DNA from 2 places in the Pseudarthrobacter raffinosi genome. Region 2 is predicted to be linked to the other one. Evidence: riboswitches for the same ligand, from Rfam matches in the RefSeq annotation. Region 2 holds a riboswitch; the other holds the start of a gene.
The links. Region 2 has a riboswitch for glycine ahead of gcvP (aminomethyl-transferring glycine dehydrogenase). Riboswitches for the same ligand answer to the same signal wherever they lie in the genome.
Positions count from the first base shown of each region.

Region 1: another riboswitch for glycine. It lies ahead of gcvP (aminomethyl-transferring glycine dehydrogenase); the one in region 2 lies ahead of gcvP (aminomethyl-transferring glycine dehydrogenase).

Region 1 is NZ_JAMXBG010000020.1:12,098-21,259, forward strand. Features, by position in the region: gene NG697_RS17170 (AMIN-like domain-containing (lipo)protein) at 1-391, shown strand, start outside; gene NG697_RS17175 (APC family permease) at 504-2,066, opposite strand; gene NG697_RS17180 (agmatine deiminase family protein) at 2,080-3,105, opposite strand; gene NG697_RS17185 (nitrilase-related carbon-nitrogen hydrolase) at 3,102-4,241, opposite strand; gene NG697_RS17190 (Dps family protein) at 4,454-4,933, shown strand; gene NG697_RS17195 (MFS transporter) at 5,031-6,569, opposite strand; gene NG697_RS17200 (TetR/AcrR family transcriptional regulator) at 6,685-7,224, shown strand; glycine riboswitch at 7,405-7,502, shown strand; glycine riboswitch at 7,504-7,649, shown strand; gene gcvP (aminomethyl-transferring glycine dehydrogenase) at 7,689-9,162, shown strand, end outside.
Region 2 is NZ_JAMXBG010000017.1:31,284-40,445, forward strand. Features, by position in the region: gene NG697_RS15705 (hypothetical protein) at 115-546, shown strand; gene NG697_RS15710 (DsbA family protein) at 629-1,297, shown strand; gene NG697_RS15715 (helix-turn-helix domain-containing protein) at 1,341-2,648, opposite strand; gene NG697_RS15720 (NAD(P)/FAD-dependent oxidoreductase) at 2,826-4,616, shown strand; gene NG697_RS15725 (DUF8462 domain-containing protein) at 4,716-5,801, opposite strand; partial or broken gene NG697_RS15730 (helicase domain-containing protein) at 5,894-6,839, opposite strand; glycine riboswitch at 7,000-7,097, shown strand; gene gcvP (aminomethyl-transferring glycine dehydrogenase) at 7,257-9,162, shown strand, end outside.

The DNA.
Region 1 (9,162 bases), on a different contig from region 2:
CGTCCGGACAGGGCAGCATTACTGCTTTGACCGGATGGTGGTTGATCTCAACGGCCCTGTTGCCGGCTACACGGTTCAGTACGTTCCGACCGTGGTCCAGGACGGTTCAGGTTTTGAAATCCCGATGCGGGGTGGCGCATTCCTCCAGGTAACTGTGAACGCACCGTCCTATGACAGCAATTACAACGTCACCTACAGCCCGGCGGCAAAGGCCGAACTGTCCGACGTATCGGGATACCAGACCTTCCGGCAGGTGGCCTACGCGGGCAGCTTCGAAGGCTACACGAGCATCGGACTGGGTGTCCGTGCCCGGCTCCCGTTCCGGGTCTTCACCCTGGACGGCCCCGGATCCGGATCGCGCATGGTGGTGGATGTAGCGCACTTCTGGTGACCCGCGGTTCGCTGCTGAACCGCAGTTGAGACAAGATCAGGAAACCAAAACGGCGCCCTGCTCCGGAGACTTTCCGGGCAGGGCGCCGTGCTGTGTGCTGTGGGTGGGGCAACTACTCCGGGACCACAAGTGCAGGAGTGTCCCGGCGGATGGTTTCGCCGCGGAAGAACCCCGGGCGTAGGCGTGCCATGATCACCATCAGCACAGCCCCGAGCGCTAGGATCCCGATGCCCAGGACAAACACCAGCCCAACCCCGAAGACCTCCGAACCGCTGCCGAACTCCGGCGCCCAGCTGTCCATGGCTGTCTGCAGGAAAACCACAAACAATCCGACGCCGCCCGCTACCGGGCAGAGCAGCCGCAGCATGAAGTAGCGGACGCTGCTGAACACGCTGTTCCGGAAGTACCAGGCGCAGGCGATGGCGGTCAGGCCGTAGTAGAAGCAGATCATCAGGCCGAGGGCCAGGATGGTGTCGTTCAGGACGTTTTCGCTGATCACATGCATCACCGCATAGAACCCAGCGGACAGGATGCCCGCCGCCACTGTTGCGAAGCCCGGCGTCGAGAAACGCTTGCTGATGTGGCTGAACGGCGCAGGCAGCGCACCGTAGTGGGCCATGGCCAGCAGGCTGCGCGACGGAGACGTGAACGTGGACTGCAGGGACGCAGCGGAACTGGACAGCACCGCGAGCGACATCAGGATGGCGAACGGCCCCATGATCGGCGAGGCCAGCGCCGTGAAGAGGTTCTCGTGGTTCTCAGCGTTGTTCAGGCCAATCCCGGTATCGCCGACGCCGGCGAACATCATGGTGGAAATGGTCACCAGCAGGTAGATCCCCAGGACAACGACGGCGGTGAGGGTGCCCGCCAGTCCAGCCGTCTTTTTGCCGTTGGCGGTTTCCTCATTCACCGTCAGGCAGACGTCCCAGCCCCAGTAGACAAAGATCGACAGCGAGATGCCGGCAGCGATCTGCCCGAACGTCTCGATCCTGGTGACGTCGAACCACTCCCAGCTGAACGGGATGGCCGTTTCCGACGTGGACCAGTTCGCGAACGCCATGCCCACGAAAAGCCCCAGGACCAGCAGCTGGAATCCGACGAGTCCGTACTGGACCAGCTTGGTGGTGTGCAGGCCGCGGTAGCTCACCCACACGGCGAGGGCCACGAACACGAAGCACGTCAGGACGTTCAACGGCTTATTGGCCGCGAGGTCCGCGAGTTCAGGCGCACCCGTCAGCTGCGACAGGAAGAGATAAAAGAAGTCGACGGCCACGCCCGCCAGGTTGGACAGGACGATGATGTTGGCGGCCAGCAGTCCCCAGCCGCCCATCCAGCCCACCCAGGGGCCAAACGCTTTGGTGACCCAGGTGAACGTGGTGCCGCTGTCCGGGGAATCGGCGTTGAGTTCCCGGTAGGCGAGTGACACCAGGATCATGGGGATGAACCCGATCAGGAAAATGACGGGCAGCTGGAGCCCCGCCTCATTAACCGTGGGGCCCAGGGCGCTGGTCAGCGTGTAGGCCGGTGCGATGGTGGAAATGCCAAGAACGACGACGGCGAGGAGGCCCAGCTGCCCGCCCTTCAGTCCTTTTGCGGTGATGCCGTGCGCCGAGCCGGCCGGGTCGGTCCCGGATGGCTGGCCTGCGGGGGTGTTCGTGCGGGTGGTTTGAGTCATTGTCCAGCGCTTTCTACGAGGCAGCAGGCTGCTGTTGGGTGATGCAGTGGATGCCGCCGCCGCGGGCGAACAGTTCACGGGCGTCGATGCCGACCACACGCCGGCCTGGGTAGGCCTCCGCCAGGATCTGCAGCGCCTTGTCATCGTTGGGGTCCCCGAAGGTACAGGCGATGACGCCGCCGTTGACCACGACGTGGTTGATGTAGCTGTAGTCGACAAAGCCTTCGTCATCCCAGAGCGCTTCAGGGGCGGGGACTTCGATGATGGTCCACTCCCGTCCGGCCGCGTCCCTGGTGGTGCGCAGGTGCTCGATGATGTCGCGGCTTACCTGGAAGTCCGGGTGGCGGGGGTCCTGCTGGGAATGCACCAGCAGTGTGCCGGGGGAGGGGATGGCGGCCACGATGTCCACGTGACCGCGCGTGCCGAACCGTTCCGAGTCGCGGGCGAGTCCGCGCGGGAGCCAGACCACCTGCGTGGCGCCGATGGTCCGGGCGAGCTCGGCTTCGACGTCGGCCCGGCTGAGTCCCGGGTTGCGGCCCGGATCCAGCTGCACGGTTTCGGTCACGAGCACGGTTCCCTGGCCGTCCACCTGGATGCCGCCGCCTTCGTTGACCAGCGCGGACACGATGTGCGTGGCGCCGGCGCGGCCTGAGACTTCGGCGGCGATCAGCGCGTCCTTGTCCCAGCGCGCCCAGTCCTGGGCGCCCCAGCCGTTGAAGACCCAGTCGACGGCGCCGAGGCTACCATCCCGGTCCAGCACGAACGTGGGGCCGGTGTCCCGCATCCACGCATCGTTGAGGGGGGCGGCAAGTACCTCGACGTTCCGGTTCAGATAGCGGGCGGCGATGCCGACGTCGTCGGGGTCCACCACCACGGTGACCGGCTCAAATTCGACGGCGGCGTTGGCCACCGCTGCCCAGGTGGACCGGGCAGCGTGGGCAGCTTCCTCCGTGTCACCCAGGGTGTAACCGCCGGTGGGAAAGGCCATCCACAGCCGCTCCTGCGGAGCGGTTTCGGCGGGCATGCGCCACGTGCTCATGCGGTCACCTGCTGACGGTTGATTGAGCCTGCGTGACTGGTGATTGAGCCGGCGTACCCGGTGATTGAGCCTGCGTGCCCGTTGATTGAGCCTGCGTGCCCGTTGATTGAGCCTGTCGAAATCCCTGGCTCTTCGCCGCCGAGCGGCTGGTCACGGCGTACGGGTTCCGTAAGCCGGCCGTAGGTATCGGGGCGGCGCGTGGACAGGAAGGGGAAGAGCGTCAGCCAGTCCCGCCGCTGGTCCAGGTCGAGGTCTGCCACCAGCACTGCGGAGGCGTCACGCGGGGCCTGCACGAGGACGCGGCCGTAGGGGTCGGAGATGAAGGAGGAGCCGTAGAAGTTCAGCGTTCCTTCACTGCCCCAGCGGTTGGGGGCGATCATAAAGAGCCCGTTGGCGATGCCGTTGCCCACAATGACCTGCTGCCACAGCGGCTGGGTGTCGAATTCCGGGTGGTCCGGCTCTGAGCCGATGGCGGTGGGGTAGACCAGGATCTCTGCGCCACCGAGGGAGTAGAGCCGGGCCACCTCCGGGAACCATTCGTCCCAGCAGGTGGGCATGCCCAGCCGGGCGCCGCCCAGTTGTGCCGGCGCGTGGACCTCGTAGGCATCCGCGGCCGCCGGCCCCTGGCGGAAGAACTTGTCTTCGTAGTAGCCGGCGGTGACCGGGATGTGGAGCTTGTGCGTGCGGGCGAGCAGTTCGCCCTCGGACGACACCAGGACGGCGGTGTTCAGCCCCAGGCCGTCGTCGCTGCCGTCCGGGTTCGGTGCCTGCTGGTACAGCGAGGCATGGACAGCCACGCCGTGGCGGCGGGCCGACTCGGCAGCAAACCGGAAGGTGGGTCCGGTGAGCAGGTCCTCAGCGATGTCCGACGGCCGGGGCCGCACCGCTCCAGGGCGCGTGGTGTCATTCTCCGGGCGCGTGTCCGCGGGGTAACGGGAGAGGGTGAGTTCGGGGAGGAATACCACCGTGGCACCGAGCCTGGCTGCGCGGCCGATTCCTTCATCGAGTTCCGCCTGCAGGACGGCAGCGTCTGCATGCCAGCGGTGCTGCACAACGCCCACCCGAAGGGCAGGGCGGACGGACGGCGTTGTCCGGGCCAGGGACGTGGGTGAGTCGAGGCAGGAAATTTCAATCATGTGCTTACTTCCAGTGAGACGACCGTCACTAAATGAATGACGTTCATTTAGTATGGAGGGTGGACGGCTTTCGCGCAATGGTTTAAATGAATTCCGTTCTTTTATCTCGCTCCGTGAGATTAGTAAGCTCACTGAGAAATTTGCTTCCGGCCTGCCGCGATCGATCCCACGGCTGATAGCGTCGGGACTACTGGACCAATCGAGGAGGATTCATGAAAGCTTCACCGACGCTGACCAATAACCTGCAGGCCGTACTTGCGGACCTGATTGAGCTGCACATCCAGGGCAAGCAGGCCCACTGGAACATTGTGGGGAACAACTTCCGGGACCTTCACCTGCAGCTGGACGAAATCGTGGATGCCGCCCGGCAGTTCGCGGATGACATGGCCGAGCGGATGCGCGCCCTTCATGCCCTGCCGGACGGCCGCAGTGCCACCGTGGCCAAGTCCACCAGCCTCGCGCAGTTCCCCGAAGGCCTCATCAACACGAAGGACGCCATCGAGCGGATCGTTGCCGCGCTTGAGGCTGCCGTGGGCACCATGCGCAAGGTCCATGACGAAGTGGACGAAGAGGATCCCACCACCGCGGACCTGCTCCATGAATTCATCGCCAAGCTGGAACAGTACGCGTGGATGGTGAACGCCGAGACCATGAAGGCCTCCGCCAGCGTCACCGCCCCTGACGCCAAGTAGTCGCCGGCCCATAGTGAGGCCACAGGCGCCCGGCGCAGGAAGGACTTCCTGCGCCGGGCGTTTATTGTGCGCTCGCCGGCTTGCCGGAGACGGGCCCCTAGTCTGCCGTCGGAACTTTCCGGAGTACGACGGCGGCAAGGACTGACGCGCTCGCCATCAGTACCAGCGCAATTGCCGCAGTGGTGTGGACGCCCGAATCAAACGCCAGGCGTGCTGCGCCGCGGAGCGCTTCCGCCAGTGGAGCAGGCAGGCCGGCGGCCAGTTCCACGGCGCCCGCCAGAGTTTCACCCGCGAGGTGTACTGCAGTGCCCGACGCCATTTCCTCCACCCCGGCCGGAAGTCGGAGATTGTGCTGGTAGGAAGCGGTCAGGATGGAGCCCAGCATCGCCGTCCCCAGCAGGGACCCCACCTCATAGCCCGTTTCGGAGATGGCGGCCGCCGCTCCTGACTTCTCCGCTGGAACGGAGCCCAGGATGAGGTCATTGGAAATGGTTTCCGCTGTGCCCACGCCCAGGGCAAGGATCAGCAGCGCGGCCAGCAGGAGGGCCGGGCCGGAGCCGTGGTCACCGAAGACCACGATTCCGTACCCGGTGGCGCTCAGGGCCAGGCCACCCGCCACCACAAAGCCCGGACGCACCTTCCGGACCAGCGGCACCACTGCCAGCCCAGCCAGCACTGTTGCCACCAGGGCCGGGATCATGGCAATTCCGGCGGCCGACGGCGTCATTCCGTCCAGGAGCTGCAGGTGCTGGGCGAGGAACAGGATGAAGCCGTTGAAGGAGAACAGGGCCAGCACGTTTGCCGTGATGGCAGTGCTGAAGACCCGGTTGCCGAACAGTGATATGTCCAGCAGGGGGCTGGCCAGCCGCTGCTGGCGGCGTACAAAGACGACGCCCATGGCCAGGCCAAAGGCAACAAGACCCACAGGAGCGGCCCCGAAACCATCGGTCGCCAGCTCCTTGATGCCATACACAACGGGCACCATTACCAGCAGGGACAGGACGATGCTGGGCACGTCCACCCGCCCGGGGCGCGGATCTTTTGATTCCGGGATGAAGGCAGGGCCGAACGCCAGCAGGGGCAGCATGATGGGCACGGCGACCAGCAGGATCGCGCCCCACCAGAACTGCTCCACCAGCCACCCGCCGAAGATGGGACCCAGGGCGGCGCCGCCGGAGAAGCCGGCAGCCCAAATGGCCACGGCCAGCCGACGCCGGTTTGGGTCCGGAAAAATGTTGCGGATCAGCGACAGGGTGGAGGGCATCAGCATGGCGCCGAAGAACCCCAGCATTGCCCGGCCCGCTATCAGCCACTCTGCGCTGGGGGCAAAGGCTGTTGCTGCTGAGACCGCGGCGAAGCCAACGCTGCCGGTCAGCAGCAGCCGTCGGCGCCCGATCCGGTCACCCAGGCTGCCCATGGCAACCAGCAAGCCGGCAAGCACCAGGGGATAGGCGTCCACAATCCACAGCAGCTGGACTCCGGTGGTTTCCAGGCTGCTCGCGATGGCCGGAAGTGCAAACGTCAACGCAGTGTTGTCCACCGCAACCAGGAGCACCGGAAACATCAGCAGGGCCAGCGCGAGCCAGTCGCGCCAGGGCGCCTTGACGGGCCCTGACGGCCTGAGGTCGGCTGCCATGGTGGATGTGCTTCGGGTGTTCTGGTTGGACTGTGTGGACAACGTCATATCAATAACTATACCGTCCAGACGGTATAGTTAAGAAACGGGGCCCGGAGCGTGCATGATTGAAGCCATGGCCAGAAATCCCGTCGCACGCGATGCAGTCCTCGACGCTTTTGAAGAACTCCTGATCGATGTGGGGGAGCGGGCTGCCACTTTGGACGCGGTGGCCAGGCGGGCCGGCGTATCCAAGGGCGGGTTGCTCTACCACTTCCCCAACAAGGAAGCGCTGATCGCTGCGGTGCTGGAGCGGCTGGACCGACTGGCCGTCGAGGACCTCGCGCTGATGGCCGCAGCAGCCGAAGGTGCGGCGGCCTACTTCATCCGTTCCTCGCTCTGGTCCGACTCGCCTATGGACCGCTCCTTCGTGGCCGCCACCCGGCTGGCTGAAGTGGCCCATGAAGAGGCCCGCCGCCGCTTTGCCGCCATCCAGCAGCAATGGTTGGACCTGATCGCGGCCGACGTCGGCACGGCCGTGGCGAAAGCCGTGCTGTACATGGGGGACGGGCTGTATTTCAACGCCATGTGGGAAAGCGGTACCACCGGGGACAGCCGGGGCAGGCATGGAGACATTGAGGAGCTCCTCGCTGCCGTGGAGCGGCTTCGCGGCTGATTCTGCTCAATCATTCGGCCAGCCTTCTGGTGCAGCCCGCGTCCATCCGGGCGCGCTGGAGCTCCACACCGGAATGATTGAGCAGAATCCGCCGACCTCATTTGCCCGGTGGCCCGGGGCGTAGGAGAATTGGACCGCGTGGCGACCATCTGCGGCCGCCACAAAATCTGAATATGCCTTTGATCTGCGGCGGGAGAGTTCTGTTAGTAGGTACAACAGGCGCCGTAGGAGCAAATCCTCCCCAGGAATCTCTCAGGCCCACGTACCGCCGCGGCCAGGCAACTCTGGAAAGTGGCAGGCCGTCCGCCTGAAGCGTCCCGGATCACTCCGGAATGTCAGGACCGCTGTGCCCACCGACGGTGCAAGCGCAGCCTAGCGGAAGCAGGCTGCGCGGAAACTCTCAGGTCCCAGACAGAGTGGGGAGGAACCCGAGTCGATGTGGCGCACCCTGCGCCGCCTTAGTAATGGAGTTCCTTGTGAGTGTTAATTCGGCCTCGGCCACTTTCGTTGACCGGCATATTGGCGCCCGCCGCCAGGCCGATATCGACTCCATGCTCAAGGCCGTCGGCTACGGCACTGTGGACGCGCTGGTGGATACGGCCGTTCCCAACGGCATCCGGCAGGATGTGGCACTCCGCCTTAAGGACGCCCTCAGCGAGGTTGAGGTCCTTGCGGAGCTGCGGAAGCTCGCGGCGAAGAACAAGACGGCTGTCCAGATGATCGGCCAGGGTTACTACGACACCGTGACGCCCGCGGTCATCCGCCGGAACATCCTCGAGGCCCCGGCCTGGTACACCGCGTACACGCCGTACCAGCCGGAGATTTCGCAGGGCCGCCTGGAGGCGCTGCTGAACTTCCAGACCATGGTCCAGGACCTGGTGGGCCTGCCGATCGCGAACGCGTCGCTGCTGGATGAAGCCACCGCGGTGGCCGAGGCTGTGCTGATGATGCGCCGGGCGAACAAGAACAAGGAGGCCCGGGACGGCAAGACGGTCCTGGATGCCGATTGCCTGCCGCAGACCATCGCGATTGTGAAGGGCCGCGCCGAAGCCCTGGGCTTTGAGGTGGAGGTCGCTGACCTGTCCAAGGGCCTGCCCGACGGCGTTATCAACGGGATTGTGCTGCAGCAGCCGGGCGTCTCGGGCCGGGTCTTCAACCACGCCGACGTGATCGAGGCTGCCAAGGAGCGCGGCGCGCTCGTCACGGTCGCTGCCGACCTTTTGGCGCTGACGCTGATCACGCCTCCGGGGGAGCAGGGCGCGGACATCGCCGTCGGCTCGACCCAGCGTTTTGGTGTGCCGTTGTTCTTCGGCGGCCCGCACGCCGCCTACATGGCGGTGGCGAAGGGCCTGGAGCGGTCCATGCCGGGCCGCCTCGTCGGTGTCTCCAAGGACGACGCCGGGACCCCCGCGTACCGCCTGGCGCTGCAGACCCGTGAGCAGCACATCCGCCGTGAGAAGGCCACGTCCAACATCTGCACCGCGCAGGCACTGCTGGCCATCGTTTCCTCGTTCTACGCCGTGTACCACGGCCCCGACGGCCTCAAGGCAATCGCCGAGACCACCCACAGCCACGCTGCAACCATCGCCGCATCGCTCAAGGCGGCCGGCCTGGACGTTCTGCACACAAGCTTCTTCGATACCGTCACGGTTTCCGTGCCCGGCAAGGCTGCGGCCATTGTTGCCGCAGCGGAAGCCCAGGGCATCAACCTGCGCCACATCGACGGCGACACCATCGGCGTTTCCGCCGATGAAACCACAACCCCGGCCATCGTCGCCGGCGTGCTGGACGTCTTTGGTGCCGCCGCGGTGGACGCAACCGCCGGCACTGACACGGAGTTCGCGCTGGATGCCGCCGTCGAACGTTCCTCCGGTTACCTGCAGCACCCGGTGTTCAACACGCACCGTTCCGAGACCCAGCTGCTGCGCTACATCCGCA
Region 2 (9,162 bases):
CAGGCGGTCCGGGCGTGATGTCCGAAGCGGATCATGCCCGGACCGGCATTGGTGCCTACGGTGAAGGATGATGTTGGTCTAGATTCGTGGAATGGGAACAGTTGGAGTGACGCAGTGACGAACCCCGGAGCGGACAACCAGGAGGAGGATCTGCTCGCGTTGACCATGAGCGTGGAGGACTGGCTGTTCATCGACGGGACCATTGACAACACCGTCGCCATTGCTGCCGTGGACGGCGCCGAGACCGTCGTCGGGCAGGGCCACGCGATCCGCGCGGCGGGCTGGGCGGCAACCCGCGCCCACCCGCGGAATAAGGACGGCTGGGGCGGCTGGCCGCCCACCGATGACGAGATTACCGTTGCGCTGCCGCCACCGGCGTGGCGGTTCGTCGTTGACGAGTTGTACAGGTGGGAGCGTGTGATGGCCGACGACGGCGCGGACGTGGGTGCCGTCAGCCCGGACGCGGGGAAGCCTGGGACGCGCGGCTTTGCGGTTGCGCACCGGCTGGTGGAGCGCCTCAGCGATGCGTCGCGCGAACCGGAGTAGCCGCAGGTCAAAACCGTCGGTGCGGTGGCGCTCTGGCTATGATTGAGGTACTGGGTTCTAAGCTGAGGGGGAACACTGGCCGATGAGTGCCGTCACTGTCGCGCGCAACGTCCGCGTCGCTATCTGGACCATTCTGGCGGTCCTCGTGGCTGTGGGTCTGATCTGGTTCGCCGTGTTTACCGCGAACAAACCCGCCACGCCCGTGCCCCCGGCGGCCGCTGATTCCCCGGTGGTGAGGGAAGACAGCCACCGGCTCACCAGCCCACCGGCCGAGAAAGCCCAGCTGGTTGAGTTTCTGGACTTCGAGTGCGAGGCCTGCCGCGCCGCCGAGCCTTTGGTGACGGAGCTGAAGGAGGACTACGGGGACCGGATCACGTTCGTCCTCCGCTACTTCCCCCTGCCCGGACACCCGAACTCCGGCACGGCAGCGCTCGCTGTCGAAGCCGCCGCGCGTCAGGGCCACTACGAACCGATGGTCACGAAGCTTTTCGCGACCCAGCCCGAGTGGGGCGAAAAGCAGGACTCCCAGGCCGCCCTCTTCCGGACCTACGCGGAAGGCCTCGGCCTCGACATGGCCCGGTTCGATCAGGATGTTGCCGCCGAGGACACCAAGGAACGGATCCGCCGGGACATCGCGGACGGAAAAGCCCTCGGTGTTACCGGCACCCCGACGTTCTTCCTGAACGGCGAAAAACTCGTCCTCAACACCGAAGCCCAGTTCCGGCAGTTGCTCGACGACGCCGTCCGGTAGCGGCTGTGGTTAGTGCCGTGCAACATCGGGGGCGGCGCCAAACTTAAGCCCGCAACTCCCGATCAATCCGGTCCATTCGGGCCCGCACCAACTGGAAACGCGCGTCCTCAGGACCGGTCAATCGTGCCAACGCGGAAGCGGCGGCGATGTCGCACGAGCCCATATCGCTGGCGCACCAGCGTGAGATCAGGTCGGCATCTCCGCTGGAACGGACCGAGGCCGCAACAGCCTCATTCAATTCGTCACGCATGAGCTCAACGGCCAGGTTATTCGAGCGGTTGAGCAGGCGGGCCGGGTACGCCGCCAACGCTTCGCCGAGGCGGCCGGCCCGCAAGTACCCGGCCACAGCGTCGGCGTCGGACACCACAGTCACGCCAGCGGCAAAACGGTACGGATTGGGCTCCACCACGGCACCCAACACCGCACGGATCCGGTGCATTTCCGTCCGAATTGTCGCGGCCGCTCCGTCCTCGCCGTGCAGCTGGTAGGCCAGCTCTTCGGCGCTCCAGCCCTGTGTTCGCGAGGCCAGCAACGCCAGTATTTCGGCTCGGCGCAGCGTGATCGGAACGCCACGGCCGCCGTCGAGCTCTGCTGTCGGCTTGTCGCCGAGCAGCCGCAGGAACAGCGTAGAGGCGGTGCCGGGACGGGAAAGTCCGACGGCGGCACGCGGACTCAGTTCCGCCGTCGGGCCTGCGGACCTCAACAGCTCCTCGGCCAGCCGCACGCCGCAACGCACCATCCGCAGGCTGTCCGGCGTCACGGTGTCGATCGGCCCCGAAACATCCAGCACGCCGACGATCTCCCCGCTGAAAGGGTCGCGGATCGGGGCGGCGGTGCAGGCCCAGTCGTGGTGGGTCCGCACCAGGTGCTCGGCCGAAAACAACTGGGCCGGGCCCCCGGTAATAAGCGCCTCGCTGATGGCATTGGTGCCGATGCCGGACTCGGACCAGTCGGCACCTTCCACAAACTCCAGTGAGTCGGCCTGCCGCAACGCTGACCCGCTGCCGACCCGCCACAGCACCTCGCCCAGATGGTCAGTGACGATCAGCAGGTGGCGGCCCGCGGCGGACTCATCGGCGAGCATCTGGGACAACGCCGGAACCACGGATGCCAGGCGGTGTCCGGCGCCCAAAGAACGGGCTTCAGAAACGTCATGCAGATGCACCGGACTGTGCTGCTCGGGGTTGATTCCCAGAGCCAGGGAGCGGCGCCACGACTCAAGCAATGACGGCGAAAACGCAGGATCCGGCGAGCCGGCCAGCGTGGCATCCTGCGCGCTGCGGAGCGTCCTGGCGTACTCCAGGGGAGAGGAGAAACGGAGCCCGGGATCAGGCGCCAACGCGTGCTGCATGCGTCTACTCCCAACTTGCCGTCGAATCGATCTGCCCGAAGACCCCGCAGGAAAGGGGGGAGGCCCGTGTAACCCGATTGTAACCCCCCGCGACATTTACTTGTGATGCGAGTCACCACCCGGTCGGCTGTTATGGAACCGGGCAATGACTCATCGTCAGCAATGGAAAGAGGAGACATGCCTGAGACCGCAAATGGCATAGCCGAGGCTTGGCTGGCGCAGTTCGACGACGCGCTGCGCAGCCACAACACCGAGGCAGCACTGGAATTGTTCGAGGACGAATCGTATTGGCGCGACTTCGTATCCTTCACCTGGAATCTCAAAACGCTCGAGGGCAAGGACCAGATCAGGAGCATGCTGGACGCCACCTTGGAGGACATTCAGCCGTCCAACTGGACCCTGGCCGAGGACGCCACCGGGGACGCTGCCGGTACAGAGGCCTGGGTCAACTTCGAGACCTCGCAGGCCCGCGGCTACGCTCATCTGCGCCTGCGCAACGGCAAGTGCTGGACCCTGCTTACCACCATGCAGGAGCTGAAGGGCTTCGAGGAAAAGAAGGGCGCCAATCGTGAGAAGGGCGTGGCCCACCACATCAGCAAGGGCCGCAAGTCCTGGCTGGAACTGAAGGAGGAGCAGGAAGCCAGGCTCGGCTACGAGGACCAGCCCTACACCGTGATCATCGGCGGCGGGCAGGGCGGGATCGGCCTCGGCGCCCGGCTGCGCCGGCTCGGCGTGCCCACCCTCATCATTGAGAAGAACGAAAAGCCCGGCGACTCCTGGCGCAACCGCTACAAGTCCCTGCACCTGCACGACCCCGTCTGGTACGACCACCTGCCGTACCTGAAGTTCCCGGAAGACTGGCCTGTGTTCGCGGCCAAGGACAAGATCGGCGACTGGCTGGAGCATTACACCCGCATCATGGAGCTGAACTACTGGTCCAGCACCGAATGCACCAACGCCCGCTACGACGAGGACGCCCAAGAATGGGTCGTCCAGGTCATCCGCGACGGCGCACCGGTCACCTTGCGTCCCAAACAGCTCGTCTTCGCCTTGGGCGTCTCCGGTTACCCCAACGTGCCAGCGTTCGACGGCGCCGAGTGCTTCCTGGGGGAGCAGTACCACTCCTCCAAGCACCCCGGTGGCGGCGACTGGACGGGCAAGAAGGCCGTGGTGATCGGGTCAAACAACTCGGCCCACGACATCTGCGCCGACCTCTGGGAGCACGGCGCCGACGTCACCATGATCCAGCGCTCGTCCACCCACATTGCCCGCAGTGAGTCCCTCATGGACCTGGCCCTCGGCGACCTCTACTCGGAGAAGGCGCTGGCCAACGGCGTCACCACGGAGAAGGCCGACCTCCTGTTCGCCTCGCTGCCGTACCGGATCCTCCCGGAGGCCCAGATCCCGGTCTATCAGGAGATGGCAAAGCGGGACGCCGGTTTCTACACCCAGCTCGAGGCTGCGGGTTTCGAGCTGGACTTCGGAGTGGACGGTTCGGGGCTGTTCCTGAAGTACCTGCGGCGTGGCTCCGGCTACTACATCGACGTCGGCGCCTCCCAGCTGATCATCGACGGCCGCGTGAAACTCGCCAACGGCCAGGTCAGCAAGATCACCGGCAACGCCGTGGTCATGGACAACGGCACCGAGCTGGAAGCCGACGTGATCATCTACGCCACCGGCTACGGTTCGATGAACGGCTGGCTCGCTGACCTTGTCTCACCCGAGGTGGCTGACAGGGTGGGCAAGTGCTGGGGTTTCGGCTCCGAAACGCCCAAGGACCCTGGCCCCTGGGAGGGCGAGCTGCGGAACATGTGGAAGCCCACCAACGTGGAGAACCTCTGGATCCATGGCGGCAACCTGCACCAGAGCCGGCACTATTCCAACTACCTGGCCCTGCAGCTCAAGGCCCGGCTGGAGGGGCTGCCCACACCGGTGTTTGAGCTCCAGGCATCGCACCACACCCGCTGATCACCACCCACCCGGGCGGGCGGCTGCGCCGACATGGCGCAGCCGTCTCTACGGCATCGAGATCAGGAGGATTCATCACGTGATAGGCCGTGGACGGCTCTACCCTCGAAGGTGTTGGCGCAGTCCGGGGATGGCAAAGTCGACCTTCCCGTAGCCGGCAGACTCGATCAGCCCGGCTGCGATGAGCCTGTTCCGGTACTTGGAGACCAGATTGGGTTTGGACTTGATGATGTTCCCGATCTGGGCAGCTGACGAAGGGCCATCCTGCTGGGCCATCGCATCGAGGAACTCGCGGTCCTTGTCAGAGATGTCCGAAAGTGCGGACTCGACAACAACCAGGGTGTTCCGTCGCAGCGCGGCCGCGATGGCGGCGCGGACGCCGCGCTGATCCAACGTCCAGCCCGACTTACCAGCCTCCATCCAGAGGTAATAGCCGACGAGCTGAATAAGGAACGGGTAGCCCTCTGTGGCCGCCGCCGCCTCGCTGATCAGCTCCGGGGAGACGCCGATGCCTCCTTCGCTGAAAAGTTCCTGGTAAGAGGCGGTGACTTCGGCGACGGCCGCTTCGTGCAGGTTGATCCTGTCGGCCCGCCGCAGGAAGGTGGCTACGCCTTCGTTAAGAAGATCAGACACGGCCGAGGGGAGGCCGGCGAAGATCAGGCCGATCGGCAGGCCGTCGCGAATGAAGTGTTGGACGTCGGCAGCCAACTGCGAGATTTCTGTCCGGTCGACGGCATGGATCTCGTCAATAGTGATGACTAAGCCCGTTCCCTTTGCGTCCAGCAGTCGCAGGAGTTCCTCGCCGGTCCGCCGCCAATCCGGAAAGCGTTCCTGCGGGAGTTGCGTGGTCAACCCGAACCCTGCGGCGGAGAAAGCCGTGATCTTCCGCGTCGGCGGACCGTCCCCGAACTCGTCTGCAAGTCGGAGCATGTCGTCGCCGATCTTTGCCAGGAATCCCGGATTGGCCGTTCGGGAGATCACGGCCCATCCGTGATCTCTGGCGATCGCCTCCGCGGCACCGAGCATTACGGTCTTGCCAATGCCCCGGGATCCCGTAATGATCGTGAGCAGCCCCGGAGCACCCGATCCCTGTTGCAAGCCGTATTCGAATTCGTCCAGCAGCCCGGCTCTGCCGATTAGGTCCGGAGGGGTGGCTCCGGCAGTGGGTTTGAAAGGATTCTGCACAGACGCCTCCGGGTGAAACTAGGTGAAAGTGGTGAAAGTGGTGAAACTTCGACCAGCCTAGCAGTCCGGGCTAATCGCCTGCTGGGCCGACATCAGGGGCTTGTGAGGATGACGAGCTGCCGGGTCGCCCGGGTCATCGCGACATAGCGGTCTACCGCTCCTTCGATGCCCGGACCGAAGCCCTCCGGGTCCACGAGGACCACCAGGTCGAACTCGAGCCCCTTCACCAGTTCCGGGGACAGCCACCTGGCGCGGGACGTCGCCAGGAACGGGCCGTGTCCCGCGTCAGTGGTGCTGATGACGCAGGCGGTCCCGTCGTCGTGCTCGGCGAGCCAGGTGTCGAGGATCGAGCCCAGCTGCAGTGTGGATCCGTGGACGACGGGAAGGCCGCTGCTCCGGATCGAGGTGGGCACGTTGGCGTCCGGGACGACGGCCCGGATGACCGGCTCGGCTTCTGCCATGACCTCTTCCGGCGTCCGGTAGTTGATGCTGAGGCTCGCCAGGTTCACGTTCGTCAATCCGACCCGTTCGAGCCGTTCCAGCCACGACTCGGCAAACCCGTGCCTGGCCTGGGCGCGGTCCCCCACGACGGTGAAGCTCCGGGACGGGCAGCGGAGCATCAACCACCCGGTCCATCAGCTCACACTCAGCGGCCAGGGCGGCGTCCTGCCGGCGCTTGCGGCGTGACGCCTCGGGGTCGCCGAGCCGTTGCCGGGCCGCGTCCAGGAGCGGCAGGTCGGACGTGGTCCAGGCGTGCGGGTCCTGGCGCTGCAGCTTCTGCACCTCGTCGGGACTGAGCCAGGGGGCGCACAGGCGCAGGTAGGCGGGCACCCGCCAGAGGTCCCCCACAAGCGCGCTGTAGTTGAGCGGCGGCCATGCCCTGCTGAACGCTTCGACCAATTCCGCGTTCCGCGCCAGCGCCCTGCGCAGCACGCCTTCGGGGAGGTCGCCGCCGTCGTGCTTGTCCTCCATGATGGTGAGCAGCTCCTCCCAGACCTCGTCGCGCGCCTCATTGTGCGGAGTGCCGGGATGACCCGATTTCCCATCGATTGCTCCGTAGGGGCCCTTAAGGGCTCCCAAAAGGGCCTTTACGGAGCAACCGATGGTGATGTGACGCCGTCGCCGGCGGAAATCTTGCACGCCGCCCGAAATCGGGCTAACCTGTGAGACGTGTCACTGACGAAGTGGCACATGCTTTTGATCTGCGGCGGGAGAGTCCTGCCGGTACGTTCAGCAGGCGCCGTAGGAGCAAATCCTCTCCGGGAATCTCTCAGGCCCACGTACCGCCGCGGTTAGGCAACTCTGGAAAGTAGTCCGGCAACGGGCTCACCGACGGTGCAAGCGTCACCCTGTAAAAGCAGGTGGCGCGGAAACTCTCAGGTCCAATACAGAGCGGGGAGGAACCCGAATCAATGTGGCGTACCCAGCGCGCCACCTGAATTATGGAGTTCCTTCATGACCATCCAGTCGTCCCCTTCCACCTTTGCCGATCGTCATATTGGTGCGCGCCGCCAGGCCGATATTGACGCCATGCTCAAGGCCGTTGGCTATGACAGCGTTGACGGCCTCGTGGACGTTGCCGTCCCCGACTCCATCCGCCAGGCCAAGCCGCTGGCCCTTAAGGACGCCCTCAGTGAGGTTGAGGTCCTTGCGGAGCTGCGGAAGCTCGCGGCGAAGAACAAGACGGCTGTCCAGATGATCGGCCAGGGTTACTACGACACGGTCACGCCTGCGGTGATCCGGCGGAACATCCTGGAGGCCCCGGCCTGGTACACCGCGTACACGCCGTACCAGCCGGAGATTTCGCAGGGCCGCCTGGAGGCGCTGCTGAACTTCCAGACCATGGTCCAGGACCTCGTTGGCCTGCCCATCGCCAACGCGTCGCTGCTGGATGAAGCCACCGCCGTGGCCGAGGCCGTCCTGATGATGCGCCGGGCGAACAAGAACAAGGAGGCCCGGGACGGCAAGACGGTCCTGGATGCCGATTGCCTGCCGCAGACCATCGCGATCGTGAAGGGCCGCGCCGAAGCCCTGGGCTTTGAGGTGGAGGTCGCTGACCTGTCCAAGGGCCTGCCCGACGGCGTTATCAACGGGATTGTGCTGCAGCAGCCGGGCGTCTCGGGCCGGGTCTTCAACCACGCCGACGTGATCGCTGCAGCCAAGGAGCGCGGCGCCCTCGTCACGGTCGCTGCCGACCTGTTGGCGCTGACGCTGATCACGCCTCCGGGGGAGCAGGGCGCGGACATCGCCGTCGGCTCGACCCAGCGTTTTGGTGTGCCGTTGTTCTTCGGCGGACCGCACGCGGCCTACATGGCGGTGGCGAAGGGCCTGGAGCGGTCCATGCCGGGCCGCCTCGTCGGAGTCTCCAAGGACGACGCCGGGACCCCCGCCTACCGTCTGGCGCTGCAGACCCGGGAGCAGCACATCCGCCGTGAGAAGGCCACGTCCAACATCTGCACCGCGCAGGCACTGCTGGCCATCGTTTCCTCGTTCTACGCCGTCTACCACGGCCCCGACGGTCTCAAGGCAATCGCCGAGCAGGTCCACCACAACGCCCGCACCCTGGCGACCACGCTGAAGGTCGCCGGCCGCGAACTGGTCACCGAGACCTTTTTCGACACAGTCACGGTCCGCGTCCCGGGCAAGGCCGGCAAGGTCATCGCCGCCGCCGAAGCACGTGGCATCAACCTGCGCCACATCGACGAGGACACCATCGGCGTCTCCGCTGATGAAACTACGACGACGGATGTCCTCTCCGCGATCGCCGTCGCCTTCGGTGCCGGTCCGGTTGTGGACGCGAAGGGCTTTGAACTGCCCGAATCGGTGCTCCGCACTTCCGAGTACCTGCAGCACCCCGTGTTTAACACGCACCGTTCCGAGACCCAGCTGCTGCGCTACATCCGCCGGCTGAGTGACCGCGACCTGGCCCTGGACCGCACCATGATCCCGCTGGGTTCCTGCACGATGAAGCTGAACGCCACGGCAGAGATGGAGGCCATTTCCTGGCCGGAGTTCGCCTCGATCCACCCGTTCGCCCCGGATTCCCAGACCGTGGGCTGGCGCGAACTCATCGGCGGGCTGGAAGCTGACCTCGCGGAAATCACCGGGTACGACCAGGTGTCCCTGCAGCCGAATGCCGGGTCCCAGGGCGAGCTCGCCGGCCTGCTGGCCATCCGCGGCTACCACCTATCCCGCGGCGATGACCAGCGCACGGTCTGCCTGATCCCGGCCTCGGCCCACGGCACCAACGCCGCCTCCGCTGTCCTGGCCGGCATGAAGGTTGTCGTTGTGGCAACGGCGCCTGACGGCAGCATCGACCACGCTGACCTGAATGCCAAGATCGAGGCCAACAAGGACGTCC